DNA from 2 places in the Proteiniborus sp. MB09-C3 genome. Region 1 is predicted to be linked to the other one. Evidence: riboswitches for the same ligand, from Rfam matches in the RefSeq annotation. Region 1 holds a riboswitch; the other holds the start of a gene.

Region 1 (14,125 bases):
CTATGCCAAATAACGCTATAGTCCATACAGCAACTAATATACCTATTCTCCAATATCCTGTCATAGATAGCAATGTAACTGGAGTATAAGTACCTGCAATAAATAAAAATATTGAAGAATGGTCAAATACTCTAAGTATCTTTTTTATTTTTTCATTTTGAAAGCTATGATATAGGGTTGAAGATGTATACAGACAGATGGAGCAAAATCCATATATGCTGAAGGCCACTATTGATATTGTACTTTTATCCCAAATAGCATATATGAGCAAAATAGTCAAAGTGACTACGCTAAATAGAACACCTACGCCGTGAGTTATGCTGCTGGCTATTTCCTCCTTTATAGAGTAAGCCTTCTTTGAAATTTCATTAACTCCCAAAGATTTATTTAATTCATTCATTAAATCACTCTCCTCTTTTAATATCTCTAAATATATTATACACCATGTAGTATTAAAAAACACTAGTAGTAGTATTAAAAAACACCATAAATATAAAAAAATCAGGAATCTAAACTCCTGATTTTTTTCAATGCCGCAATAAACCCGCAGTTATCTGCGGGTCTAAACATTTAGCTATCCTCTTAAGTCAACCTTTAAAGGCCTTCCTTTTTCATTTAATGTAATCTTAGTGATCTTGACCAATTTTTTCTCATCATTGATCTTGTCGCATTCAAGTACTTGATATGTCTTGGAAGTATCTCCATTAGCTTTATAAACATCACCAAGTAATTTAAAAAATGAGTATGGATGATCTGGATCTTTTAGACAAATCATTGATGAATTTTGTTTTAACATAGTGTCAGTAATTAACTTTGCATAATCAATATCCTTAAGATCTCCAATTAAATAGTATTCAGCTTCATCAGCTAAGTCTTCGAAGCTTTTAACCTGCTTCATTGAAGAATTTCCCTTAGCTACAGCACCTATTGTAGCAAAAAGAGGTAGAATTCCCCATCCTTTGTGACCTGAAACCACAAAAGAGTCTTTATTAGCTACTGCTTCTTCGATATAGCTTGCAAATGCTTCTGTCATAAATTCTTGGTCTACTAATTTTTTCAACATTGGATTCATATAATCACTCCATCAAAAAATTATAACTATTTTTATAGTTTTGTCATATTGTTATTTTTTTATCCAGCAATATAAAAATTCAGGCAAGGAGCATGCCTTACCTGAATTTAAGATTAATATTTATTTACTCCATTTTAAGATAAGGTCTTTTGCTGCCTTAGCTTCATCTATTCTTCTAACTGGTGTATTATGTGGTGCTTCTTTTAACAGATTAGGATCTTTTTCTGCTTCTTCAGCTATCTTAATCATAGTTTCTATGAAGCCATCCAGTGTTTCAACGCTTTCTGTTTCAGTAGGTTCTACCATTATTGCTTGATCAACAATTAATGGGAAGTATACTGTTGGTGGATGGTAGCCATAGTCTAGAAGCCTCTTAGCAATATCTAGTGTAGCTACTTCTAAATTATCTTCCTTTAGCCCACCTAATACAAACTCATGCTTACAGATTTGGTCTAATGGTAGGTAGTAGTGATCCTTAAGCTTATTCATAATATAATTTGCATTAAGAACAGCTGTTTCACTTGCTTCCTTAAGACCTTCTGCACCCATTGACAATATATAGGTATATGCTCTAACCATCACTCCAAAATGTCCATAGAAGCCCTTCATTTTGCCTATTGAATCTGGACAATCATAATTTAGAGTATACATATCACCCTTTTTCTCTATCATTGGACATGGAAGGAACTTAATAAAATCTTCTTTTACTCCAACTGGGCCACTTCCAGGTCCTCCGCCACCATGAGGTGTTGAGAAGGTTTTGTGTAGATTGTAGTGCATTACATCAAAGCCCATATCTCCAGGTCTTGTAATACCCATGATAGCATTCATATTAGCGCCATCATAGTATAATAGACCGCCTGCCTCATGTACTAAATCAGCTATCTCTTTTATATTCTTTTCAAACAATCCAAGAGTACTTGGATTTGTGAGCATAAGACCTGCAATTTCATCACTTAATACAGCTTTAAGTGCCTCTATATCTACTGCACCATGTTTATCTGATTTTATCTCTACAATATCAAACCCTGCAACTTGTGCACTTGAAGGATTTGTACCGTGAGCTGAGTCTGGAACTATTATTTTAGTTCTCTTGCTATCTCCTCTAGAAGCATGATAAGCTCTTATAATCATAAGTCCTGTAAGCTCACCATGTGCCCCAGCTGCTGGCTGTAAAGTTGTTCTAGCCATACCTGATATTTCTGAAAGATATGTTTCAAGGTTATACATAAGCTCTAGTGCGCCTTGTACAGTTTCTTCAGGTTGATATGGATGTAGGTCAGCAAATCCATCAAGAGCTGCCATATCTTCATTTATTTTAGGGTTATATTTCATAGTACATGAACCTAATGGATAAAATCCTGTATCTACCCCATAGTTTTTATTTGAAAGATTAACAAAGTGTCTCACCACGTCAACTTCACTTACTTCTGGTAAATCAACCTCTCTCTCATTTAAAAATTGGCTTGGTATGATTGAATCTAGTGAAAGCTCATTTACATCATTTTGGGGAAGGCTATAGGCTGTTCTTCCTTCCTTGGAGATTTCAAATATCAAGCTATCGTAATTTCTTAGCATATTACATCACCTCCAAAGCGCCAATTAGCTTATCAATTTCTTCTTTTGTTCTCTTTTCTGTTACACAGAAAAGAAGCCCATTATTTAACTCGTTGTATTCTTTTCTAAGCTCATATCCACCAAGAATACCTTTATTTAGAAGCTCTTTATTAACTTTGCTAGCATCTATATCGCTTGAAACTACAAATTCTTTAAAGAATGGCTTATCGAATAATGGCTTAAATTTACCGGACTTAACCATTTCATTATAAGCATAATGTGCTTTTTGTGTGCTTTGTAGTGCAACTTCTCTAAGCCCTTTCTTACCCATTGTTACCATGTATATAGCTGCCATAACCATGTTCAAGCCTTGGTTAGAGCATATATTGGAAGTAGCCTTATATCTTCTTATATGCTGCTCTCTTGCTTGAAGAGTAAGTACAAAGGATCTCCTTCCATCCACATCTACAGACTGGCCAACTATTCTTCCAGGAAGCTTTCTGACAAGCTTTGAAGTAGCAGCTAAAAATCCTAGATGTGGTCCACCATAGTTTAGCCTATTTCCAAGAGATTGTCCTTCACCTACTACTATATCTGCCCCTAATTCTCCAGGAGTTTTTAATATTCCTAGTGAAATAGGGTCAACATACATAATTAGGTTTCCTTTATTTTCATGGATAACCTTTTCAACTTCAGTTACATCCTCTAGTATTCCAAAGAAATTTGGACTTTGAACTATAACTCCAGCAGTATTTTTATCTACTAGAGATTTTAATTTTTCTACATCTGTAACGCCGTCGGCCATATCCACTTCTATTATTTCAATATCTCTTACTTTCAGATAAGTTCTAAGAACTTTTCTAGTTTCAGGATTAACTGTCTTTGATACAATAATAGATTTACGTCTAGTATTTTCGCAGGCCATTATAGCCGCCTCTGCCGTTGCAGTAGGTCCATCATACATAGATGCATTAGTTACATCCATACCTGTGATACTAGTTATCATAGTTTGATATTCGAATATTACCTGTAGCGTTCCTTGGCTTATTTCTGGCTGATAAGGAGTATAAGCAGTATAGAATTCAGACCTCATAGCAAGATGCTTTACTATTGAAGGTATGTAGTGATCGTATGCTCCTGCTCCTAGAAAGCACACTAATTCTTCTACACTTTTATTTTTATCTGTAAGGTTTTCCATATGCCTTACAATCTCCATCTCAGACATTGATTCACAAATATTAAGCTTTCTATTTAATTTTAAGTTATCTGGTATGTCTGAAAACAAATCGCTGACAGAGCTTACACCAATGCTTTCAAGCATTCGCTTCTTATCAGCCTCCGTATTTGGTATATATCTATGCATACTATTCCTCCTTACTACAGAAGTCTTCGTATTCCTCAGCATTCATTAATTCTTCAAGTTCTGATTCATCTGAAAGCTCAATTTTAGCAATCCAGTTCGCATATGGATCTTCGTTAAGTAGGCCTGGTTCTCCCTCTAGCTCTTCATTTGCTTCAACTACTTTACCTGATACAGGAAGATAAGAATCTGAAGCTGCTTTAACTGATTCAACTACTGAGAAAACATCTCCTGAATTCAGTTCATCGTCAACTTGTGGTAATTCAACATAAACAATCTCTCCTAGTTTATGTTGTGCAAAATCTGTAATTCCAATATAAGCTTCCTTTCCTTCTACCTTAATCCACTCATGATCATTTGAATATAAAAGACCTTCAACTATTTTCATAAAAAAATTCCTCCTTAATTTTAGTATTATTTGTTAATTTGTACTACTGAAGTTTATCTTATTTCTTGTAATGTTTTTGATAAAATCTCTTATCTACTACTTTTGCTTTTAAGCTCCTATTTCTTACTTGTATATCAATTGGAGTATCAAGCTTAGTATAGTCCATATCAAGCATTGCAAATCCTATGTTTTTCTTTAAAGTAGGTGAAAAATATCCTGTTGTCACGAAGCCTATTTTCTTTCCATCTGCATAAACTTCGTATCCGTGTCTAGGAACACCTCTATCGATCATTTCAAATCCTACTATTTTTCTTTTTAATCCTTCTGCTTTTTGCTTTGCTAAGGCATCTTTTCCTATAAAGTTTTCTTTGCTTAGTTTTACGAACATTCCATATCCTGCTTCTAATGGAGTAATATCCTTACCAAGTTCATTTCCATAAAGAGGGAGAGTTGCTTCAAATCTTAGTGTATCTCTTGAGCCAAGTCCTGCTGGTTTAAGTCCTTCTTCTTTTCCAGCCTCCATCAGCTTATCCCATAGAGCTTCTGCATGCTCATTATCAAAATAGATTTCAAATCCATCTTCTCCTGTATATCCTGTTCTTGATATTAAACAATTTGCTCCTGATACATTTACATCTCTTTTTAGATGGAAAAAGCCTATTTCAGAAAGATCTGTATCAGTTAGCTTTTGAAGAATCTTCTGAGCATTAGGTCCTTGAATAGCAACTTCAGATATATCATCTGAAAGATTCTTAATATTAACATCATAGCCTTTTGCATTTTCATTAATCCAGTCCACGTCTTTTTGAACATTAGCTGCATTAATTACAAGGAAATAATGGTCTTCTGAGAATTTGTAAACTAAAAGGTCGTCTACAACTCCTCCTTCTGGATAGCACATAAAGCTATATGCTATTTGATTGTCATTAAGTACTGAAATGTCGTTTGTAACTAAGTATTGAACAAAATCCAATGCTTGTGGTCCTGTAACGTCTACTTCTCCCATGTGTGAAACATCAAATAATCCTGCTTGTGTTCTTACTGCCTCATGTTCTTGCGTTAAACCCTCATACTGTACTGGTAATGCCCATCCTGAATAATCAACTATCTTGCCACCATACTTTAGATGTGCATTGTAAAGCGATGTTTTTCTTGGTTCTGCCAAAATAACTCCTCCCTTCAAATTTTAAAGTTACTTTATTGTGCTTATGGCTAATGTTAATTATGTGATTAAATAAAACATTATATTCACTTTTAAAAGGACATAGTATAGGTATAATATACCCAAATAATAAATAAATCTTACAACATATAATTATACAAATAAAATGTATCAAAAAAGGAATATAACAGCATAGAAGCATTATAAAGCCATGTGCCATTATATTCCTCTGTTTCCTAACCTGAGAGCTTCTGTATCTTATATAATACATTTCTCCTTCGGCGCCGAATAATCGGACTCTTCAGAGTTCCATCTGATGACGATACTTTTGCCTGAAAGTTTCTATAAAAAACCGGCTCATCTTATATTGCTTCTTCGGCTATCTTATTATATAAAGATATCTCACGCCACCTTCATCTAGATACCTAATTCTATTGTGTTTTCCTATTCGTCTTAAATCATAATATAATTTCTAAAAAATATCAATAATTGTTATATTTTTAACTTCTTAATCGTTAAAAAATTAACTATAGCTGCTGAAATTACCTTATATATTATATTTAAGTAGGTTGACGTAATATCTTATGTTATCTTTATTTTAAGTCATATTTATTTGTTACTTTTATACTGCTTATATTAGATAATATTATAATTTCTAGAAAATATCAATAATTATTGCTAAAACTTATTAGGTTTTGTTAAAAAAATCACCATATTTCTTTTTATCGGATTAATAAAAATGTGATAGAATAAAAAATGTAGTGTCATAAATAAAATACAAGCTATTTAAAACTATAGAAGACTTTTGGAGGTAAACGTATATGAGTAATAAATGGTGGGACATGGTTAAAGATTTTCAAATGAAGTTTGGGCATCCTTATAGAGATACTCCTAAGCTTCTCGATGCTGATAGGGTATCTAAAAGATATAACTGGATGCTTGAAGAAATAGATGAGTTTAAAGAAGCAAATGATATTTATGAGCAGGCAGATGCAATGATAGATTTAATGTATTTTGCTTTAGGGACCCTTGTTGAAATGGGGGTCAAGCCTGATAAAATATTTGAAATAGTACATACTGCTAATATGGACAAGCTGTGGAGCGATGGAAAGCCTCACTACAAGGAAGATGGAAAGACCGTTAAACCTGAAGGTTGGGAAGATCCCTATCCAAGAATAAAAAAAGAAATAGACAGTCAAGCTAAATAACATGTAAAATCCTTAATTAGCAGGAGGTAAATAAAATAATTATTTACCTCCTGCTCAACTATGCATTTACATTAGCACCTCTATTGATTTTATTTAATGCGTACATCAATGATGGAATAAATATTAACTGTATAACTATGCCAGGAAGTCCTGTTATTATTCCTCCCTTAACAAATGTAAGGGCCTTCAACTGTACTCCAAAATTTGATGCCAACACAAATACTACTATACCTGCTACTATTCTACCAGCTATCATGGCTATAATAAGCGAGGGTATAGAAGAAAGCTTTAATTTTCTAGTAGCTATGGAAGCAGCTAATCCATAAGTTCCTAGTTCAAAAATCATTATTACTCCCATAGGAAATAAAACTGGCATTCCTGTAAGCGTACCACTAACTAGTGGAGTAATAATACCTAACAATAGGGCTAGATATGGCGGTAATACAAATCCTCCTATTAAAACTGGTATATGCATAGGTAAAAATACTGGTCCTGTTCCTCCAAATAGGTGGAATATCATTGGAAAAACCAGTCCTAAAGCTAATAGTAATCCTGTTAATACTAAATCCTTTGTTGAAAATTTTTTATTCATTTTCTTACCTCCCAAAAAAATTAACCATGAAAGTTTCCTTCTTGGAAAAAACCTTCATGGTCTTATTTTTCTAATATTGTCTTCACTTTTTTAAGCAATTCATCAAAGAGTTGTTTTAATTGATAGCCTTCAAGCCCTATTATTTCAAAATTACATTTACTTACTGGCAATAAAAGCTTTTTAGCTCTGCTGCTTGCAACTGCTTCTGCCATTTTGGGACTTATTTCTCCCATCATTGCATTTGCTGCAATTATTGCCATAGGCCCAATAATAATATCCACCTTGTCGCTCATCCATATTATTGCATTTTCACCTGTAGCTCCATCATTACCTCCGGCTTTTAGCATATTTGCTGTGGCTTGGGAATTCGTCCCCAGTACAATGATTTCAATATCATCTCTTTTTAAAGACTTCAGTCTTTCTACTATTTGACAGCCTATGCCTCCACCTTTTCCATCTATTACGGCGATTTTCATACTATGCCCTCTTTTTCATATTATCTAGAAATTCAGATATTTTTTGAACTAACTCTGTTGGACTATCTACCTTTTGAGATAGTTTCTCTACTGGACACATATCTGTTTTATCTCTATTTTTAATATATGGTGAGCTTTCATCATAAAAAAACTTGATACTACTATCTTCAAATATTTTAATGGCCTCGCTAGAAATAAGCCTTGTATAAAGCTCCTTTATATCTGCATATTTGCATAGAATTGCGGCTGCCTTTCCTATGACTTTATCTGCTACGCTTGCTCCCTTCAACTCCTCTTTAAGCTCACGTACTGCAGTATATATAGGCTTTATTCCCTTATCAATACTTGTAAATAGAATTTTTCCCTCTTTTACTATGGCTAAAGTAAGCTCTTTTTCTTCGAGGATTTCTTTAGCCAATTCCAAATCTTTCATCTGCTCAGCTCCTGATTCTTGAATATGAATATATAATACCAAATTTTATTGTATTTTTCAATTTTATTATTAGTGCTTAAAAACTTCTTAGCTAATTGCTCTAACAGCAAGCATAATTTTTATAATTGTCTTAAACTTCACAAATTTCCCTTGATTTTATGTTATATTTTGTAGTATTATGTAAGTGTTTGTGTAAGTTTCGTGAAAAAAAATAACAAATGGAGGGTAAAAATGTCGATTGTCCTAAATACAGTACAAACCATAGCACTACTAATTTCCTTTATTCTCTTGGGCTACTTTATAAAGAGTAAAGTCCCTATTCTAAACAGGCTATATATTCCAGCACCTTTTATAGGTGGACTTTTATTGTCAATACTTATGTATGTCCTTTCTCCAAAGATAAAAATATCTATCAACTTTTCACTATTCACCGTATTTTTTGCTGGTTTTTTTGCTTCAATAGGGTTGCGTGTAGATAAAAACATTTTCAAGAACGGGATATTTAAGCAAATGGTTTTTCTGGTCATAGTAGTATCAGTTGCTATTATGCAAAATGTATTCATTATCATACTTGGAAAAATCTTTAGTCTTCCAAAGAAAGATATGATTATGTTTAGCTCTCTCAATTTAGTAGGAGACCATTCGTTCGCACAAAACGCTGTTGCACTGGTGGGTGATAATGGAACCGCCTTCTTATCTACTCTTTCTGGTGTTTCAGTATTTTGTGTTATTCTAGCAATTATATCATCTACTATAGTGTTTAAGCTCTTAGAGCCTAAGGCAGATTTTTCAGAGATAGCTAAAACTCCTAATCCAACCTTTACTACCTCAGAGCTTCTAAAATATCTTTTAATATTGTTTGCTGCAACAGGTATTGCTTATATTCCTACTCAATTAGGATTCGGAAAAATATTATCTCCTTTGGGAGGAGGGCTCTTTGCCGGTATTATAATCAGATTCATTTTGGACAAGCTCAATATTTTTAATATACAGTTTTCACATATGAATTTTATTGGCAACATATTTTTATCATTGCTATTAGTTACGGGTTTCGCTTCTTTAGATATATCGACATTAAGTATGCTAACACCCAAAGCCATTTTAATAGTTTTAATGCAGATATCTTGGCTAATTGCTTTTTCATATTTCATAGTTTTTAAAATCTATGGAAAAAATACACTTGCTGCTTACATAGCTACGGGATTAACTGCTATTGGAATTGGATTTCCTCCGAACTCCTTGTCAAGTATTCAGTGTTGTAGTGAAGAAAAAGGAGTTATACCTGATTTGATTTTTATTGTCCCACCTATTGGATCCTGGCTCATAGGTTTAATAAATCCTCATATAGTAAATTGGTTTTTTAGTTTTTAATATAATTTTTAATAAGCTGATGCTCTGGTATAGCAGATCATCAGCTTATTTTATAACTCATAATAAAATACGTTTCAACAAAACCCTTCACGATTTCAAAACTTCAATTAAGGCCTTTCGTTATTGTATTAGCTAATCTCCCTGAGTATCTAGTTCTAAAAGCTCTGAAACAGTTACAAAGCTAAATCCCCTTTTCTTCAACTCAGGTAATATTATCTCTAGTGCTTCAATTGCTTCACATTCACCTTCTGCATAATCATGTAATAGTATAATATCTCCATTCTGTGCATTTGATAAAATCTTCATTACAATATTATCTACTCCTGGATGATTCCAGTCTAAGGAATCCTGTGTTTCTGTCCATAGAATTATCCTATATTCGCTTTCCTTCAATACATTTAGTAATTTTTCACTATAGAAACCAAAAGGCGGTCTAAATAATCTAGGACTTTCTCCTGTTATCTTAAAAATAATATCTTGAGTTTTTTCTATCTCGCTCTTTATAACTTCCTCAGAGGATTTTTTTATATCTACATGACTATAAGAATGGTTCCCTATTTCATGTCCTTCTTCTTTTACCTGCAACAATGTTTTTGAATACCACTCTGCATGTTTTCCTAAAACAAAAAAGGTAGCCTTTGCATTATTCTCTCTTAAAACATCTAAAACTTTAGGCGTAAATCTGGGATGTGGTCCATCATCAAAAGTTATTGCTATGACTTTTTCATATGTAATTCCTTTCCTGATCACCTCTTTTTCTTCGACACGATGACTTACCACATCAATTATGTTTTTGAAAGAGCTTATAGATTTGTCTTTCCAAAAAATTATTGTGCTTAAAATCATTATAATAACTATAAGTACTTTGACAATAGTGTTGTTATTCATAAACATCACCTTTTATTTTATATATTTATATTTTTACTTTCTAAATGAATTGCATTATAATTATATGCAGTCTTTTGTTACACTAATGCTTTAAATAAACTCAAACTAAATAGTAAATATTGAATATATCTTTTACATACAATAAAATGATATTAGATAGCTTTTTAGCAAACCTAATGAATGGGGGTATTTGTATATGAATTGGTTTGTACCTACACTCTCTATACTTCTTGTGCTGAATGTTTTCTTAGCCTTCATATTAATTTTTCTTGAGAGAAAAGATCCTTCCGCTACATGGGCTTGGCTTATGGTTTTGCTCTTAGTCCCATACTTAGGCTTTATACTTTATCTAACTTTAGGTCAAAATCTTAGTAGGCAAAAAATATTTGACACAAAAACAGAAGAGGATCAGATGATAGGAAAAGTCCTATTAGAACAAATGTCATATATACAAAATAATGAAATAGTTTTCAATGATGAAGAAATGATAAATTATCAAGATATGATAAGAATGCAGCTTATTAGCGATGACTCAATATTCACTCAGGATAATGAAGTCGAAATATTTACAGATGGTAATGAAAAATTTGCTGCACTTCTTGATTCCATAGAAAAAGCAAATGACCATATCCATATGCTCTATTACATAATTAAAAATGATAGCCTTGGTAAAAAAATTGTGGCTGCTCTTACAAAAAAAGCTGCTGAGGGAGTTGAAGTAAGACTTCTTTATGACGCACTTGGGGGAAGAACTCTTCCTAAAAGATTTTTTAATGAATTAATTAAAGCCGGTGGAAAAGTAGCATCATTTTTTCCTTCTAAAATACCTCTCATTAATTTAAGGATTAATTATAGAAATCATAGAAAGCTTGCAATCATAGACGGCAAATGTGGCTTTATAGGAGGCTTCAATATTGGAAATGAATATTTAGGACTGAGCAAAAAATTTGGATATTGGAGAGACACACACCTTAAAATAGAAGGCAGTGCCGTACTTATGATGCAAACAAGATTTTTTCTTGACTGGAGACATGCATCAAAGGAAAAAACTGCATATGATGAAAAATACTATCCATTAATACAGTCTAAGGGAAAAACAGGAATACAAATTGTCTCCAGTGGTCCAGACTCAGAACAGGAGCAAATAAAAATTGGCTATATTAAAATGATAGCTTCGGCAAGAGAAAGTATATATATTCAAACACCATATTTTGTTCCAGATCAAAGTATACTGGAAGCTCTTAAAATTGCTTCCCTTTCCGGAGTCGATGTAAAGATAATGATACCAAATAAGCCAGACCACATGTTTGTTTACTGGGCATCCTACTCATATATAGGAGAATTGCTAGATTCTGGAATAAAGGCTTATACTTACGAAAATGGATTTATACATGCAAAAACAATAGTAGTAGATGGAAAAATAGCCTCCGTTGGAACTGCAAATATCGATGTAAGAAGCTTTAAATTGAATTTTGAGGTAAATGCCTTCATTTATGATACTAAAACATCTACAAGGCTTAAAGAAATATTTGAGAACGATTTAAAGGTTTGCAACGAAATAACTATAGAAGAATACAAAAAACGCTCTAAAGTAATTATTTTTAAGGAATCTATTTCAAGACTACTTTCTCCTGTACTTTAATTTCCTCTATTGTACTTCCTAAAACTATATATCAAAAGTAGTTACAAGGGTATTTTAGAATTTTTTCTAAAACACCCTTTTCATTTAGCTCAATGTGGAACTCTTTAAAGTACTTTTCTGTGTTTTTGAATTTGTATATATCAAATAGACAAAAACCATATTTAACAAAAGGCATACTGGAATAGTATAATATGCCTTAGGAACTCCTATACAGTCATTTAACCATCCAATAATAAAGTTTACAGCCATACTTATAGCTGATGAAGCAGTGGTTAGTATCCCGATGATATAGGTGGTGTTTTTCTTGAACACTTCATTTGTTGATAGTATAAGTGTAGGAAAAATAATTGAAAAGAAAAGCCCTGAAAATCCAATTAATATTAACCCTTTTTGTCCGACTGCAAGTCCTATGATATAAAATAAAAATGCTAGCACCGAGGATATGAGTACAGTCTTAACAGTACCTAGTTTTTCAACTATAAATCCGCCTAAAAGCCTTCCTAAAGCATATGTTCCGAAAAATAATGTAGTATAATAAGTCCCCTGATTTTCATTATATTTATAGGTTTCCCTCATATAATTAACAAACCAATTCCCAGTGCCTATTTCAGCAGCCACATAAAGACCTAAGGATATCATATAAAAATAAATAAGCTTATGCTTGAATATAGACCTGTAGTCAATCTTTTTGTCTTCCTTAGACTTGTTTACAGAGGGCATCTTTACAAAAATAAATGCAATAAAAACTATAAAATATAGTATTGATATGCATAAATACATAGTTCGCCATTCTATTCCCTTAAATAAAAGTAAACCTGCAGATTTCTGTGTTATAGTAGCACCTATTCCATAGCAAAAATGTACTAGGTTCATAATTACAGCCTGAAAGCTTACAGCTATTATAGGTATCGCTGTATTTATTGCTAAGCCTATGAAGGCCCATCCAGCATTCAATAGAAACATTCCTACTAGTAAAACTGCAAAGTTAGGACTGAGGTACAATGTAACTAGGGAAAGAATCGTTAAAGCTATGCCCATACTTATAACCTTCTTGTGTCCCATAGTTTCACATATCATTCCTCCTAAATAAGCAAAGATTATATATCCTATTGAGCCTACAACTATCATGACTCCCATATGGGTATCCTTCACTAAGAAATCCGCTTTAAAAGAGGGTATAAATACTCCTCTTAGATTGTCGGCTATTGCAGATAAAATCATAATAGCAAACATAAATGCAATAATTAGATAATTGGTTTTTTCTTTTATCTTGCTCATTTTGCCTCACCATTAGTCAATATCTCTTTTAAAGCCTCAATAACAATCTCCTCCTAATGATTTTCATTATCTACTATTTTATCAAAAATCACTAACTTTTGTAATAATAAACCTTAATCTATTTTTCTCTTAATTTTCTAAAAAAGTCTTTCATTATTTCAGAGCTTTCTTTTTCCATTACTCCCCAAGTAATATCAGCTCTATGATTAAAGCTTTGGTTTTGTATTATATTGATTATAGAGCCACAGGCGCCCATTTTAGGGTCTTTAGCCCCTATAACTACTCTTTCTATTCTTGAGTTGACAATGGCTCCTGCACACATGGCACAGGGCTCTAAAGTTACGTACATAGTGCAATCAATTAGCCTCCATCCACCTAAAAATTCACTGGCTTTTTTAATTGCTATTATTTCAGCATGAGCAGTAGGATCCCTTAAAATTTCTCTCATATTATATCCTGTGGCTATGATTTTATGGTTATTTACAATAATAGCACCGACAGGTACCTCGCCGATGCTATAAGCTTTATATGCTTCATCTATTGCAATTTTCATGAAATATTCATCCATATTTTCACCTTCAAAAAATAATAGTGGCGCACCCGAGAGGAGTCGAACCTCCGACCTACGCCTTAGGAGGGCGTCGCTCTATCCTACTGAGCTACGGGAGCACCTTAATATCATACCCATATATTATATG
Region 2 (16,578 bases), 1.4 Mb from region 1:
TAGTCTATTAAAATATCATCAGCGCCAAACTTAGGTGCCTTAAAATCAAACTCAATATATGATTCTGTAGATGGCGAATGTAGTATATATGGGTATATCCTTGTGTTTTTACCAATAATCTTTTCATATCTTAGTGGGACATCAATTACTCTATAATTATCCTGTATGCCGATTCTCTTTAACCAATCGTTTGCTAAAACTTCATACTCTTTTTCAAATGCAATATCTAAATCCTTTGATTTATTAAACAAATCAAAGGTATACTCAATTCCTTTTTGATTAATTATATCTTTTGTTAAAAAATAAGCTATATCATGTGCATAAGTATTGTCTGTTTTTGTAAAATATACTTCTTCAAAGACAGGCAGTGCTAAATCTAATATATCTAGTTTTTTTTCATCTGAGAGATATTCTGATACCTTAGCTATTTCATACTCTGGTTTATATGTATCTTCTAATACTTTTTCATACACATGTAAACTTAGCCCATATCCTAATCCATAGTTTGGAGTTGAACCTACAATACCTTGTAAGAGTGCATTTATTGAGTTAACATTTTTTGCATTTATATCATCTAAAAATACAGACTTATCCTTGCCCTGTACAAACAATTTATTAGCCACATATACGTTTATTGGCTGGTCCATTGATACTTTCATATCTTTGATTGCATAATCAAAAACTTTTTCAAAGTTATTGATTAATGCATTTTTTTGCTCATCACTATAAGCATTATCTTCAAAATAGTAAGTACATCTATCAGTGGAAGCATATACAAAGCTCGTCATGTACCCATTTTTTTGCACTATGCCTTCGTAACCATTGTTAAAATCATAGCTTACATTTTGTGTGCTGCTACAGCCTACTAATAAAACTGCTAATATTAGAATAATACTTATATGCTTCATAAAAATCACCCCACAAAAGTTTTATACTACTATTTCTTAATTCCGATTCTATTTATATTGATTTTTCAGGCTCTTATTTACTTATTCTGTATTAAGAATTGAAACCAGGTTTACTACATATTGGTCCGCCTGGTACGCCCCAAATTGGGCAATCAAGTGCTAAAACTGGTTCGCTCGGCTCACCTAAAACCTTGTTATCTAGTTCTTCTTCGTTCCATATTAGATCAGTTAAAGTTTCCATTCAATTTCACCTCCTCATTTAATATTTGTTTAACTCGTTACTGATAAACAAAATCTTATTTAAAGAATACTCTGTTTATCTGTTTTTAAAACCTTTACATCTGAAATATCTTGCATTGCTACATCAAGTCGTCTGAAAACGTTTGCTTTATGTTTATCATTGCTACGTATATATATCTGAAAATTATGAAAAATATTAGTAGAGAGATCCTTTGCTAACGCTCAGGATGACAGGAAAAAACTTTTTTGGTTACCTCTGCAACATTTTTTCTTTTAAACAAAATTTCTTGTCTTTAAAACTATTTGGAGCATAATTAGTCGCAAAATAAGAGCCTGAAAAATCATTAAAAATACAATATGCAAAATTGTAAATTGTCTTACTTTGTAACTTTATAGCTAATATAGCATACATAGCCGAAATATGTCAAACCCTTACATTTCATGTTAAAAAATCTTAATAATTATTATTTCTTCGAAAAAAAGAATGATATTATTGTCTGAAATCTATATTTTTCTATAAGCAAAAAAATCGTTGCAATGCACAGCTAAAGGAAAGATCCTTCACTGCGTTCAGGATGACAATGACACAGAAACTGGTCATTAATATAATAAGTACCTCTTTCTATTCAAACTTAGCCTTAAGTGCAAGATACCATTCATCACACAATTCTTTAAAGGTTTTACCATATATTCCATATAGCCTATCATAGTTTTTTAACAGCTCACAGAGCTTTTCTTCTCCATATGTTTCTATCAGATAATTTACAAGGCTACCAGACTCATGGTAGGTTAAATCTAATCCTTCTGGAATATCACCAACCATACCCATTCGATATTCCCCAAGAGTAGTATATACTCTTTTATCTATAGTTGCATGAAAAGCCAGTGCTTCACACAATGCATACAAATTAATTTCGTTTCTCTTAAATGGTGGCTTATCATTTACTAACTTTTCATAAAATTGTTTACATGGTTTTGCACTATCTAGAAAATTATTGTATGCATTATTAAAATCTCCCCATGATTCATACATCAGCCTATATACACCCCTATCGGCTAAATAATGTTCGCAGTATACAGCAAAGCCTTCCTCTAGCCAACCCGCACGTGGCTTATTAGATTTGATTGCAAGATAATGGGCATATTCGTGAACACCTGCATATAGTGGATCTCTATATTCTATAGTGATTTGTTCATTATAATTATGAACTATACCTCCCCCAAGCTTAATATTACTAATCTTCTCCCTAAACTGACAAATTGGTTTCTCCTCAGGAGTTTCTAAATACTTTGAAAATATATCAGTTTCTTTCAAGCTTTTAACATCCTTCTCAAATAATTCGAAAAAATACTTGATATATCCATAGTCCATTGAAAAAATATCAACATCATTAGTTAACGTAAAACCAAGCTCAATATATGATTCTGTAGATGGGCTTTGTATTATGTATGGGTATATCTTTATATTTCTTCCAACATTCTTTTCATATCTCAGCGGAACATTAGTGGCTTTATAACTTACCTGTGCACCTATCCTTTTTAACCAATCGTTTGCTAAAACTTCATACTCTTTTTCAAATGTAATATCTAAATCCTTTGATTTATTAAATAATTCAAAGGCATACTCTACTCCTTTTTGCTTAATTATATCTTTTGTTAAATAATAAGCTATATCATGTGCATATGTATTGTCTTCTTTTGTAAAATATACTTCTTCAAATACAGGTACTTCTAGATCCAAAATATCTAGGTTTTTTTCATCTGAAAGATATTCCGATACCATGGCTATTTCATTCTCTGGTTTATATGTATCTTTAAATACTTTTTCGTATACATATAAGCTTAGCCCGTATCCTAAGCCATAGTTTGGAGTTGAACCTACAATGCCTTGAAAAAATGCATTTATTGAGTTAATATTTTTTGCATTTATATCATTTAAAAATATAGATTTGTCCTTGCCTTGTACAAACAATTTATTAGCCACATATATATTTATCGGTAGGTCTATTGTTGCTTTCATATCTTTAGTTACATAATCAAATATTTTTTCAAAGTCATTGATAAATTCATTTTTTTGTTCATCGCTATAAGCATTATCTTCAAAATAGTAGGTACATCTATCAGTTGATGCATATTCAAAATTTGTCATATATCCATCTTTTTGTACTATGCCCTCGTAATTATTGTTAAAATCATAGCTTACGCTTTGTGTGCTACTACAGCCTGATAAGAAAACTGTTAGTATTAAAATAATACTTATACGCTTCATGAAAATCACCCCACATAAATTTTTATACTACTATTCTTAAGATACTTTATTTGTATTAACTTTCCAGGCTCTTATTCGCATTAATCTTTGGTAACTTTACCACATATAGTTTCTTTATACCGCTTCAAAAGAGAAAACTCCTTTATCCTGCAAAAAGATTTTTTTCAGTGATCTCTTCAACATTCTTTTCTTTTAAACAAGAATTTTTGTTTTTGAAACCATTTGGAGCATATCTAGACATAAAATAAGTGCCTAAAAAATCATTAAAATATAATACGTAAAATTATAAATTGTCTTACCTTATAATTTTATAGCTAACATAGCATGAATAACCAAAATCTGTCAACCGTTGCCGTTGTATGTTAAAAAATCTTAATAATTATTATTTCTTCGAAAAAAGTAGAATGATATTATTGTCTGAAATCTATATTTTTTATAAACAAAAATATCATAAAAAAAAGAGATCTTTCACTACGTTCAGGATGACATAGAAACTGATCATTTTGAGTGTCTCATATTTTATTTAACTGTGAATAGCAAAAAAATCTGGACATCAGTCCAGATTTTTTTGCTAACAAGAGGTAGATTCTCCTGCAATATATCCTGCTTTTGCTAGAACTGCAATAGCTTGGTTTACTTTTGCTTCATTAACCATTACTATTGGTCCAGTACATCCCATTCCGCTTTCAGCGTAAATACCATTTTTCCAGAGTACTGTTACTGCATCTTCTAATTCCATAATGTCTACACCTGAAATTGAACCAGTAACTACTTCTTTAGCAGGTGCTACTACTGCTCCTGCATTCTCAGTATTCTCTTTCTTTGTATCCTTCTTTAATCCTTTTAGTATATCATCAAATCTAGCATTTTTTGCTTTTGCAAATTCTTCTTTTGAAATGCTTATAACTTTACCTTGTGCAAGATTTGCAGCAAATTCTATTGCATTTGCTACAACAGGTACTCCTGATGCTCTTGATAGGATAAGAATTGTTCTTTCATAATCTTCTCCTATTCCAGGACCATATCCAAATCCCATGGCTTCATAGTCCCCACCTGTAGTATATGATGAGAATATCTTCATAAGAAGATTTCCTGTTAATGAATCTGTTACCATTACATCTGGTGTTCCAGTTAATAAGTCATTACCTCTCATTACTGAGCCACCATCAGATCTCATAGATTCAGCAAAACTAAATTCATAACCATTTGCTTTTAGTTCATTTAATGCTCTTTCAACCTGTCTTACACCATCTACATTTAGAAGTCCTACTGTTGGGCTTTTTATTCCCATTGCTTTTGCGGTGATTATTCCGTATAAAGCATTTTTCACCATTCCTTCAACTCTATGTGCAGAAGATGTGCCTGTAGTTGTAGCTATGAACATTTCTTTTCCTTTTCCAGGAGTTATAACTCTACCTACAGTTGATACTCCTAATGGAAAAGTATAATGCATCGTTACTGCACTATTAATCTGGCCACTATCTAAAAGTTCTTCCATTTTTTTATGTTGTTCATCTTCTGTATTAGCCTCATATATTTTAAGCTCTGTATCTGCCTTTGGTCCAATTAGTACAACTTCTACAGAAGGATTTCTTTTTTGAGCTAATTCAGCTCCTCTAACAATATTTTCTACACCATGCTCGCTACCTAGGACTGTAATACCAACTCTTACTTTTTGTCCAAATTGTCCAGTCTCTACAGCATCTGCTATATCATTAAATACCTTGCCTATTATGTTTTTAATATTATCTGACATTTATATCACCTCTAATTTCCTAATAGATGTGACGCGAATTCTCTCATAGCCTCTGCTACTAATCTCTTAACTTCTTCTTCAGATACACCTTTTCCTTCGTCAACTTTCCCGCTATTCTTTTCAACAACTATAGAAACACCATCAAATAGGTTTGTCATACGACCTAGGAATAAGCTTCCTTTTCCAACTATCATAGCTCTATTTATTTCGCCGTTTAACATAGCTTCTATACAAAATCCAACATAAGGAACTCCTGATGGAATATGACCTTGAGTTGGTGCCCAACCAGGCAAACCATGTTTATCTCCAAATGTTGCTACATCTGTTCTCTCAAGTTCGCCTCTCTTAACTCCAAGTGCAGCAATCATCTTATAGTTTGCAGCTGGAACATCTCCCGCTCCTGCTGGTTTGGTTATATCTGGATTTTGCATCTCAACGGAATATCTGTCTATATCAGTAATCTTTAAGTTTCCTTTGTCTAATGGCGTAGTAATAAGTGATGTTATAACAGCCTGTGGAGATGATCCTGTTCCCACAGTATGACGTCCAACTAGATCAGTTCTCAATACAGGGTTAACTCCATCATTTTTGCTTACTAATACAGCAAAACCAGCAACTGCATCTTCAAGTATTGGCAAACCTTTTTTAACATGATCTTTACCATTCATACCTAGCTTAGCTGAAGCTCCACCTGCTACTAATACTACATTTTCATATATACCAGCTTGTACTAAAGCCGATGCTTCTATTAGTGAATGTGTAGGTGCTGCACAGAAACCTCTTGTGTCTGAGCCAGTAGCATTACTACAGCCCACCATTTCAGCTATAGATTTAGCAAAGTTTCCGCCACCTCTTTGATTCATGTCTCCACATGCTTCTTCTGAACATTCAATTACATATTCTATGCTATTTGGATCTATTCCGTTTTTATTTAATAGATTCATTAGTGCAAGAACACCTGAAGCTTTAACAACTAGATTTTCAAATATTGTATGTGCATTTAGATTTATGTCTATTTCATGTGCTCTCTTTACACAGCCTATTAGTTCATTGTTATTGTAAATCGCTTCTGCATGATGCTCATCAACTAGCTTCTTAATATCTTCTACTGATTCGCCTTCTTTAATTTTGCCAATTAACTCTTCTCTAATTAATGGATGCTTTTCTAATTTTCCTTTTACATCAGCTGCAAAATTCTTTTCTAACCTAACAAGATCAAAAGCATCGCATATTTGCATTAGGCCTATAAATTCATCTTGAGGCATGATTTCTCCAAGCTTTCCGAATCTATCAGCACCTTCTACTTTTTTATCATGCCATGGTGCTTCGTATTTTGCTAACTCTTGCGGAGTTATAGAGCCTATATATGTTTGATTTGGTGGGTAGCTTACTACATCCTCAAAGCTACGTAAATGCTTTGGAAGTTCTTTTAAATACTCTGAGTTAGGGTTAATAACTCTTTCTGAAGTTTGTGTTGTACCATTGTGTATCACCATATCTGGTGTGTGAACTAGAATATATCCAGCACCTTTTAATACTGGGAATGACATATACTTCACCTCCAAAATAATTAAAAAATATGTTTCTTAATACTCGCAGCTGGCAGCTACAGACATAATATTAGTCCTAACTGCTTTGCAGTCTCGCAGCTCAAAATTGCTTACTCCTTAACAGTCATGTGGTTCTAATGGACATCCTTATCATAAACCTACAATAAGGTTAGTGCTTGTCGCATTTGACCTATCTTCGATTTATTCAATATATCAAGTTAAGTCATAATAGCTGTTTTATAAAAGGGTGATAAAACAAAATCACCCTTTTATAATGATTGCAGCTGCTAGCTGCGAATGCAGCCAGCAGATATTATTTATCAAACACTGTTTGACCTTCTACCTCAGTTGTTAAAGCCACTAAAGCTTTTTCAACTAATTTTCTTCTCAATGCTTTTTCCTGTTCTTTTTCTAGACTTGGATTACCAAGTGGGTGAGGAATAGCTATAGTTGGAACTATTCTATTAGCACCTACTGTTAAAGATATCGGTACTACTGTACACATATGAACAACAGGAATACCTGCTCTTTCAACTTCTTTAACCATCGTTGCACCGCAACGTGTACAGGTGCCTCAGGTGGAAGTTAGTATAACTGCATCCACTCCATCAGCTTTAAGTTCTTTAGCAAACTCCGCTGCGAATGCTTTTGAACTTGCAACTGCTGTACCATTACCAACTGTAGTATAAAAATATCTGTGTAATTCTCCGATTTTGCCTTCCTTTTCCATATCCCTAAGAACATCTACAGGAAGAACTCTATCAGCATCATTGTTTGCATATGTTGGATCATAGCCACCATGAGCTGTTTCATAAGTTGCTTCTGTTAAATCTTCTACTCCAGAAATATCGTATTTACCATATTTGGAAGCACTTGAAGATTCAATGTGATCTGGGTTTCCTTTTGGAACTATACCACCAGAAGTAACTAATGCAATTTTAGCTTTTGTAATATCCTTAACTGCTGGATTTGGATCTACTCTATCAAAATCAGGCATTGGGAACTCAGTAACGAATTTTTCTCCCTTAAGCTTCTTAATAAGCATTTCAACAGCTCTTTCAGAGCCTCTTTTATCAACAAATACATTCTTTCTGATTCCTCTAGAAATATATCCTTCTTCAGCTGGTGAACCAATTTCTTCGCCTCTAGTTAATTTAAGAGCTAAGCCCGCCATAGTTTTTACTGCTGGCCTCATACCTGCTGCATTATTTTTTGTTTCAACTATATATACACTTTTCTTGAACATATCTGCTCCAGGATTTTCAATGTACATACCAGTTAAAACAGGGATTCCTAGTTCATGCTTAACAGCATCAGTAATCGTTCCACATGCAACACCATATCTACCTGCGTTAAAAGCTGGTCCAGCAATGAATAAATCAGGGTTGTATTTTTTAATCATGCCGATTACTTCTGCTTTTGCTTCTTCTAGGTTTTCATTAAAGTAAGAGTCACCACAAATGATTGTAGCAACAATTTCAGCCTCATCACCAAAGCTTGCAGACAATGCTAAACCTGGTCCAACTACTCCTTCTCTTACTTCTGGTCTATGATCAGCTTTTTCTTCTCCACCGATTCCAGCAAAGAATTGATTTATATAATGAACAACTTTAATTTTACTCATTAGTTTCCCCCCTCTCGTATTTTTGGGTAATTTGGGTTATCACTTAATCATTAAATTTACAATATTCATTTCTTATTGAGCTTACTTCGTTTACTATATCATCAACGTCAAGAACCATTTCCATCATACCAATTTGTTCGTCATATACATCAGCGTCAAATTCATCTTTTATTTCTGGCTCTACAACGTGATATACTCTAAGTCCTAACTGGACTCCTGCTAATGGACCTGCAAAAGTTGGATCTCCTGCTGTAACTGTTTCTGCTGCTAAACCTGCAGCTTCACCTTCAGCAGCACCTAAAAGAACAACTATGTTCTCTGCTCCGTGCTTTTCAGTTAAATCCTTAACTCTTTGTTGATTTTCTAGGTCCATAGCGCCTGCAGCCGTTCAGACAAAACACTCTGTAGATGCGAAAACTACTTCTGCGCCAGTATTTTTAAGACATTCTTCTACCGCTGGTGCTGGTATACCGTCTCTATCGCCTATTACGATAACTTTTTTACCGTCTAATAGTCCCATCATCACACTTCCTTTCATTTTTTTATATATGTTTTCAATTATTAGAATCCTCTTGCTGTTAGCTTATTGAAGCCAAGTTCGTTTGTTGCACCTGTAATCGCTTGAAGCTCTACTACTATTGAACCATCATCCTTTAAGCTTCCATCAAATCCACCAGCAATTATATTTACTGGTTCAAGATATCCAATTACTTTATTTAATGCCGGTAATTCTATTACTTCATTGGCATTTCCACCTGTTACAACTGCATCTGCTAGTGAATCGGCATCTGCTAATGATTGAGATGCACCATCTCTACCTGCATATTCATCAGTTACTATAACAGTTTTTATACCTTTTCTTTCAATTTTCTTACAGTTCATTATTAGGTCAGTATCAGGGTTACCAAAGCCTTCTTGTGATATAACAACACCGTCTACTCCTAAATATTCTGCTAATTTAGCAGACCAGTTTGATGATCTTTCTTTATCTGCTAGATAGACATTTTCATTTGTGATAATTACTCCAACAAAGTTTAATTCTTTGCCATGCTTTTCAAACAAATCATGTACAACAGGATTATTTAAATGATGGTAAGTTGTATTCTTGTCACAAGCAGAAACACAGTTACCACTTATGATAGCACCATCTAATAATTCTGTTGGGTAAATTAATGTTGAAATAGTTTGCTTAGCATCGACACCATAAACATAAGTATCATGCATTAAGCCCTGACTTTGAAGCATTAATACATATGCTACCTTTGGAAGCTCTGGATATTTTTGAATTCCCTGTAGTAAAGGTAATGTTTCAAATACCTTGACCTCGTCTGGGTTTACATCCTTACCAGCTTCTCCAAGATATGCTGCTGCTTTTAAGCCTGCAAATCTAACGGTTCTTTCATGGTCATGCTGCTTTAAGCCATCTTTAGGTTGAATCACTAAAACAACGTTGTTTGTTTTTGAAAATGGCGTATAGTCTGCTCCTGGTCCAGTCATGTCTATGATACCTTCTTGGAACGCAACTACCTTACCTGTTGTAACAACTGCTGCACCCTTTAGTACATGAGTTCTTCCTGTACCTACAGTCTCAACCTTTGAAAGTACTCCAGGGAATATTCCACCAGGACCTTCAGCCTTAACTCTTGGCTCTATTACATCCTTAACTGGTGTAATTCTGACGCTTTCACCTGGTCTTGCCAACTCTACCTCTACACTTTTGATGTTTTCGTCATCGCTTATTGCTGCAATAAGCTCTTCTTTGTTGACAAATAAAATCCCATTTTCTACTTTTGTTTTGTCTCCAAACTGTACATCCTTAATGATAATGTTACCTATTTCTAGGCGCATAGAGTTCACCTCCTCTTAATATTTCACTTATGCCATGTATTTATTGTAACCCTATAGGATAGGTTTTATAACCTATTCTATAGGTCGGTTACCTAAGCAAATTTTAGATAAATATATTAAATATATTTTTGAATCATGGACTCTATATTTGCTGGTGTAGCATCGTCTTTTACTAATTCATCAATTTTTTGTCCATCTTTGTAAATTGCTATAACTGGTAAACCTAATATTTTTTGTGAAATTGCAAGTCTTCTAGCCTTACCCGTGTCTAAGCTAGTAAATTTCATTTTTCCATCATATTTTTCTGCCAGTTCATGAACATGTGGCATTAATGCTTTACATGGTTCACAACCCTCACTCCAAAAATCCACTAATACATGTCCCTCTGCTTTAAGTACCTCTAGTTCAAAAGTATCCTTATCAACTGCTAACATGGATATCCCTCCTATAATTTTTGTTTTTTTATTTAAAAAAATTGTTTTATTCCTCGAAAACGCTTTCAATGTACCTCTCAGCTTGTGTAGCAGCTATTGCACCATCTGCAGTTGCAGTAACTACTTGTCTTAAAGATTTTACTCTACAATCACCTGCTGCAAATACTCCTGGTATATTAGTTTTCATATTATCATCAGTTATTATATAGCCATTTTCCATTTCTACCATTCCATTAAATAGTGATGTTACTGGGTCATATCCTACGAAAACAAATACTCCGAATGTACCGTCATCCTCATCTGCAACTATTTCTGTTATTTCACCAGTTACTCTGTTTTCAAGTACCATTGACTCCAATATACCTTCACCTTTTACTTCCTTAACTACTGAATTCCAAATAAAGTTTATTTTATCATTTTTAAAAGCTTTTTCTTGAATTGATTTTGCTGCCCTTAGCTCATCTCTTCTATGAACTATAGTAACCTTTCTGGCAAATTTAGTTAAATACATTGCTTCTTCAACTGCCGAGTCTCCTCCACCAATTACATATACTTCTAAATCAGTAAAGAAATCAGCATCGCAAGTTGCACAGTATGAAACACCTTTTCCTGTAAGCTCTTTTTCTCCTGGACAGCCCATTGGTCTTGGTTTAGCACCTGTTGCAATTATTATAGACTTTGCATGGTATTCACCCTTAGCACCTTTAATCACTTTTATCTTGTCTTGTAATTTAACTTCTTTTACTTCGTCTAGTACTCTTTCTGCTCCAAATTCATCTGCTTGCTCAACCATTCTTGCAATTAAAGATGGTCCAGAAGCGTTTTCAACTGAGCCTGGATAGTTAGCCACTTCTTCAGTAGTAACTATTTGTCCACCTGCTTTTTCTCTTTCTAATATTAGAGTCTTCATTTTTGCTCTTGCTGCATATAATCCTGCTGCTAAACCTGCAGGACCTGATCCAATTATTATTGTATCGTATAAGTTTGTCATGTGCCTCACTCCTTTATTTTGTAATAATTATACCCATTAAGTTTTATGGTTAACATTTATAAGGTATAGACATGTGACTTCATTGCTTGCAAAAAGCCTATTACCAACTAAAATTTACCCAAATCTGCCAAGTTTTATACAGGGCTAAATCACGTTATTAAGTACATTTTCAATTAGGGATAAGTCTACGGTTTGAAAGTCAAAAAGTGCAACATTATTCCAATCTGGCGTTGGTCTATTGCTAATAAATTTCCTAGTAGTTACTATAGCACTTTCTATAAGAGTTAAAGAATTCATATCTAACTGTTTTTTATCTTTTGAAATAATAACAGTCCTATATGGAGTTTCATTAGGCTTGATACTGCCTGCTAAAGGATGGGATAAAAGCTCGTGTCCTAGATGGATTTTGTCTCTCACGGTTTCCAAAATACCTATGTAATCTTTATCATAAAATTCTATTTCATATAAGGCTGCAAATCTTTCTCCTATCAATGGATTGTTTGTAACTATTATTTTGCCCACTGGTTTCACCCCTTACAATCCTTTAAAATTTTGAACAAAAAAACAGAATAGAAGTAACATTATTATGTGCCCCTCTACTCTGTTCTAAACCTGAGAGATTCTTCTTTTTTCAAAGAATTGCCCCTTCGGTGCCATAGGCTTTCCAGAGAACTGTCCAAATACGGTCCTTTTGCCTGAGAGCTTCTCCATAAATGGCAAACTTATGACTTACTCCTTCGGCGCCAATATATATTGGTCTCTTCCGCATCCTTCATCCAGTTTTATTTCAATTATAGAATTGTTAAATAAAAATCAATGTTTGTATTTAAAATTATTATAATATATAAACAATTTGTGCACAATACCTTTTTTCATGTTTTTGTAAGAAAATTTCTTAAATATCTTTAACATTTGCCATATTTCCGTAGAAAAGCACATATACCTGCGCTTTTCATATTATTTAAGAGCATCTAAAATATACATTGCAATATTTGACGAATGATCTGATATTCTTTCAAGATTACTTATTAAATCAAGAAAGACGATTCCTGAGCTAGGCTCACATGATTGTGTATTTAATCTTTCAATATGACTTTCTCTATAATGCTTTTCCATTATATCAACCTCTGCTTCAAGATTGATTACTTCCTCTGAAATCCTTGGATCGGCAGTTTTAAATGCTAATAGAGATTTACTAAATACATCCTCCACCTTATCAAACATTATATGCAGCTCATCAAGAGCTGTGTCTGTAAACCAAAGCTTGTTATCTATTCTATTTTGACATAATTCCGCTATATTATCTGCATGATCTCCCACACGCTCAATGTCGTTAATCGCATGGAATAGTGTAGTTACAGTTGAATGCTGCTCATCTGTAAGAGGTGCATTGGAAAGCTGGATTAGGTATTTTGTTATATCTCTTTCAATTTCATTTATCCTTTTTTCTTCCTCAAAAACCTTCTGAACTAATTTCTCATCCTTTGAATAGAATGCTTCAATGGCAGTCCTCAGATTATCTCTCACTATTTTTCCCATTCTTAGTACTTCCTTACTTGCTTGACCTACAGCTATAGAAGGAGTTTCAATAATTCTTGTATCTAAATATTTTAAGCCATTAATTACTTCCTCTTCATCCCCTTTAATTAGCTTTTTAGCAGCTAGAACTAATAGTCCTGCAAAAGGGAATTGAATTGCTACATTTAGTAAATTAAATAGTGTATGAGAATTTGCAATTTGTCTTTGTATATCATTTGGTGAAAATTTTATTACTATAGCTTCTACAGGCTTTCTTAATATAACCATAAAAATTATAGTTCCTACTACGTTAAAAAGAAAATGCATAAGTGCTGCTCTTTTAGCTGTTTTATTAGCTCCAATACTTGAAATAAGTGCAGTTGTCGTAGTTCCTATGTTATCACCAAAAAGAATGGGTAATGCTATATCTATAGTTATAAGACCCTGACTAGCAAGAGCAAGCAACAATCCGATAGAAGCACTACTGCTTTGTACTAGAGTGGTCAATCCAAAGCCTACTATAATTCCTAAAACTGGATTTTTAAGACTAGTTATCAAATCTTTAAAAACTTGTGAATTTCCTAATGGTTTCAAATGGCTAGACATGAAGTCCATTCCTATAAAAAGAATACCAAATCCAATAAGTATCTCAGCTATCTCCTTATTTTTTTTCTTAGAAGAAAATAGCCAAATTGCAACACCTATAGCTACTACAACAGGTGCATAATCGCTTAATTTAAAAGCTATAAGCTGTGCTGTTACTGTAGTTCCTACGTTAGCACCCATTATTACACCAACTGCTTGATTTAATGTCATTAAGCCAGCATTTACGAACCCTATAACCATTACAGTTGTAGCACTACTGCTTTGGATAACCATGGTTACAGCTGTACCTACAATTACTCCCATTAATCTATTGCTGGTTAATACCTCTATAAGTTTTTTTAGCTTCTCTCCAGCAGCTTTCTGAAGGCCTGTCCCCATAAGATTCATTCCATATAAGAATAATCCTAGTCCTCCTAATACACCAAAAGCAATTTGCATAATAAACCTCCTGTTTTTTAAAATATTCTTTCATAATGCTAAAGAATTATTTCATAAATTATATCAGGTTGGAAAATTTAAGCTGTCTTAGCACCTCATACACTATTATGGCAACAGAATTTGAAAGATTTAAAGATCTAGCTCTTTCATCTTCAACCATAGGTATTCTCATAGTCCTCTCCTGATACTTGGAGAGAATCTCCTTTGGCAGCCCTGCTGTTTCCTTTCCAAATAATAAAAAAGCTCCTTCTTCAAATTTGAAATCCGTATAGCTCTGACGTCCTTTCGTTGTTGCAAAATAAAATTTACTTACATCGTTTTTCTGAAAGAATTCATCTAGGTTCTCATACACATGTAAATCTAGCAAGCTCCAATAATCAAGTCCAGCTCTTTTTACATGCTTATCATCTATAGCAAATCCTAAAGGCTTTACAAGATGTAGTGAGGCACCAGTTGCTGCACAAGTTCTAGCAATATTACCTGTGTTCTGCGGAATTTCTGGTTCTACTAACACGACATTTAGTGGCATTATTTAACCCCCTACTTCAACGTTCATAATTAAAATGTTATTTATACCAACCTAATTGATTTTACTAATCTTTTTTTATAAAGTCAATTGTTAAAATCACTAATTTTCTGCTTTCCCATCAATATCCAATATAAGCATTATGTTCATATCCATTAATGAGGTTTCATAGTCAATTATTGTGACATTTTTATCAATTGATGTATATTTAATATCACAGCCTTCAACTATACAATAGCTACATATCTCCATAGAAACTCCATTCCCATAGAAGCTAGCACATGAATTTCCTATTATAAGCTTTGATAATTTAAAAACAGCCTCTTTAACATCTTTATCAATTTCTATAGCTAAAATGCCTTTCATGTACCTATGGTAGATAACTTTTGAGAGTTCACCTGAAATGCTAATTACTATTTGCCCTGAAATTATGCCTGAAAAACTTACTATCACAGATACCCCATCATAAAGCTTGGTATCTGATGTTTTATAAATCTTCTCATCTAAATCTATATCAACAAATTGCTTAAAAATTTCTTTTGTATTCTTATTAAATATTTCAGCAATCTCTAGACTTGGAATTTTTATCCCTCCAATAATTTCATATCTACACAAAAAAGACTCCAGGAATTATTCCTTAGAATCTATTATTGTGTATTATGCAACTATTTATTCTCATTCTGAATAGCATTTCTTTCATCTTGTATGTTGATTTTATAGATTTTATAGTATACAGCTATATGCTTTTCTTAGATTTTCTTAAGAGATATATAAAAAATGGGCCCCCAAAGAGAGCTGTTATTATCCCAACGGGTATCTCAGTTGGCGATATAATGGTTCTAGCTAATGTATCTGCAAATATCATAAATATTCCACCTACCAGCATAGATGTAGGTATAAGGATTCTATGGTCAGGTCCTACTATTAACCTCACTATATGCGGGATAATAAGACCTACAAAACCGATTATTCCGCTAACTGACACTGCAATTGATATAATAAAAGAACAAATTATGAGTATAATTATCTTTGTTTTCTCTACGTTAATGCCTAAATTTTGTGCAGACTCTTCTCCTAAGAGCATAATATTTAATTCCCTTGAAAAAAAGTTAATAATAATCATCGACAATATCATGGGAATAGATACAGAAGCCAGATGCTCCCAGCCTTTCCCCGAAAAGCTGCCTAATGTCCAATATATTATTTTACTCATATCTTTTGTATATATTACCATTAGAAATGATAATATAGCTGTCAGGAACTGACCAACAGCAACTCCTGACAGCAGTAAAATAGTGACTGGAACCTTATTTTTTACCTTTGAAATCCAATAGACTAAAAAAGTAGAAGAAATAGCTCCAATAAATGCTCCAATTGAAATAGATGACATTCCAAGGGCTGTCCAAGTTATTCCTGAAATAATCACTAATCCCGCTCCTAATGCAGCTCCAGAAGAAATACCAATGACATATGGATCTGCCATAGGGTTTTTAAACATGCCTTGAAATACGGCTCCGACACCAGCCAAAGCTGCTCCTACAATAACCCCAATTAAAACTCTAGGTATTCTTACATTGAGTATAATAGTCTGGTAAGATTTTGGCATGTCTGAAATATCAATTTGCTTTCCTATTAAAGGTATTTTAGAAAGAACAATTCTAAAGGTGTCTGTGGTTTTGATATTAGCTGAGCCTACGGTTGAAAACACTATAATACTGAGAATCAAAGTAATTACGCAAACCACAATAATGAAGCTCCACCTTTTTTTGTTCACTTTTTTTTCGTTCATATTATCCCTACTCTATTTTTACTCAAAAAGCTCAGGATATATACTTTTTGCTACGATTTCAAATCCTTCAACTATTCTTGG

What was found. Region 1 has a riboswitch for glycine ahead of gcvT (glycine cleavage system aminomethyltransferase GcvT). Riboswitches for the same ligand answer to the same signal wherever they lie in the genome.
Region 2: another riboswitch for glycine. It lies ahead of QO263_RS09340 (GrdX family protein); the one in region 1 lies ahead of gcvT (glycine cleavage system aminomethyltransferase GcvT).

What each region holds. Positions count from the first base shown of each region.
Region 1 covers NZ_CP127161.1:545,869-559,993, reverse strand. The annotation lists gene trhA (PAQR family membrane homeostasis protein TrhA) at 1-400, opposite strand, end outside; gene QO263_RS02670 (hypothetical protein) at 575-1,072, opposite strand; gene gcvPB (aminomethyl-transferring glycine dehydrogenase subunit GcvPB) at 1,193-2,650, opposite strand; gene gcvPA (aminomethyl-transferring glycine dehydrogenase subunit GcvPA) at 2,652-3,992, opposite strand; gene gcvH (glycine cleavage system protein GcvH) at 3,994-4,377, opposite strand; gene gcvT (glycine cleavage system aminomethyltransferase GcvT) at 4,436-5,542, opposite strand; glycine riboswitch at 5,759-5,854, opposite strand; gene QO263_RS02645 (pyrophosphohydrolase domain-containing protein) at 6,361-6,747, shown strand; gene QO263_RS02640 (ECF transporter S component) at 6,806-7,339, opposite strand; gene QO263_RS02635 (DUF3842 family protein) at 7,402-7,815, opposite strand; gene QO263_RS02630 (DUF1893 domain-containing protein) at 7,817-8,248, opposite strand; gene QO263_RS02625 (sodium/glutamate symporter) at 8,480-9,619, shown strand; gene QO263_RS02620 (polysaccharide deacetylase family protein) at 9,752-10,507, opposite strand; gene cls (cardiolipin synthase) at 10,704-12,149, shown strand; gene QO263_RS02610 (MFS transporter) at 12,234-13,427, opposite strand; gene tadA (tRNA adenosine(34) deaminase TadA) at 13,546-13,995, opposite strand; tRNA gene QO263_RS02600 (tRNA-Arg) at 14,020-14,096, opposite strand.
Region 2 covers NZ_CP127161.1:1,938,509-1,955,086, reverse strand. The annotation lists gene QO263_RS09390 (gluzincin family metallopeptidase) at 1-908, opposite strand, end outside; gene QO263_RS09385 (hypothetical protein) at 1,000-1,149, opposite strand; gene QO263_RS09380 (gluzincin family metallopeptidase) at 1,771-3,417, opposite strand; gene grdD (glycine/sarcosine/betaine reductase complex component C subunit alpha) at 3,989-5,173, opposite strand; gene grdC (glycine/sarcosine/betaine reductase complex component C subunit beta) at 5,185-6,723, opposite strand; gene grdB (glycine reductase complex selenoprotein B) at 7,037-8,347, opposite strand; gene grdA (glycine/sarcosine/betaine reductase complex selenoprotein A) at 8,391-8,867, opposite strand; gene QO263_RS09355 (glycine/sarcosine/betaine reductase component B subunit) at 8,909-10,195, opposite strand; gene trxA (thioredoxin TrxA) at 10,312-10,629, opposite strand; gene trxB (thioredoxin-disulfide reductase) at 10,676-11,620, opposite strand; gene QO263_RS09340 (GrdX family protein) at 11,765-12,142, opposite strand; glycine riboswitch at 12,218-12,292, opposite strand; glycine riboswitch at 12,294-12,396, opposite strand; gene QO263_RS09335 (Na/Pi cotransporter family protein) at 12,578-14,182, opposite strand; gene trmL (tRNA (uridine(34)/cytosine(34)/5-carboxymethylaminomethyluridine(34)-2'-O)-methyltransferase TrmL) at 14,241-14,711, opposite strand; gene QO263_RS09325 (chemotaxis protein CheX) at 14,811-15,323, opposite strand; gene QO263_RS09320 (FecCD family ABC transporter permease) at 15,445-16,497, opposite strand; gene QO263_RS09315 (ABC transporter substrate-binding protein) at 16,516-16,578, opposite strand, start outside.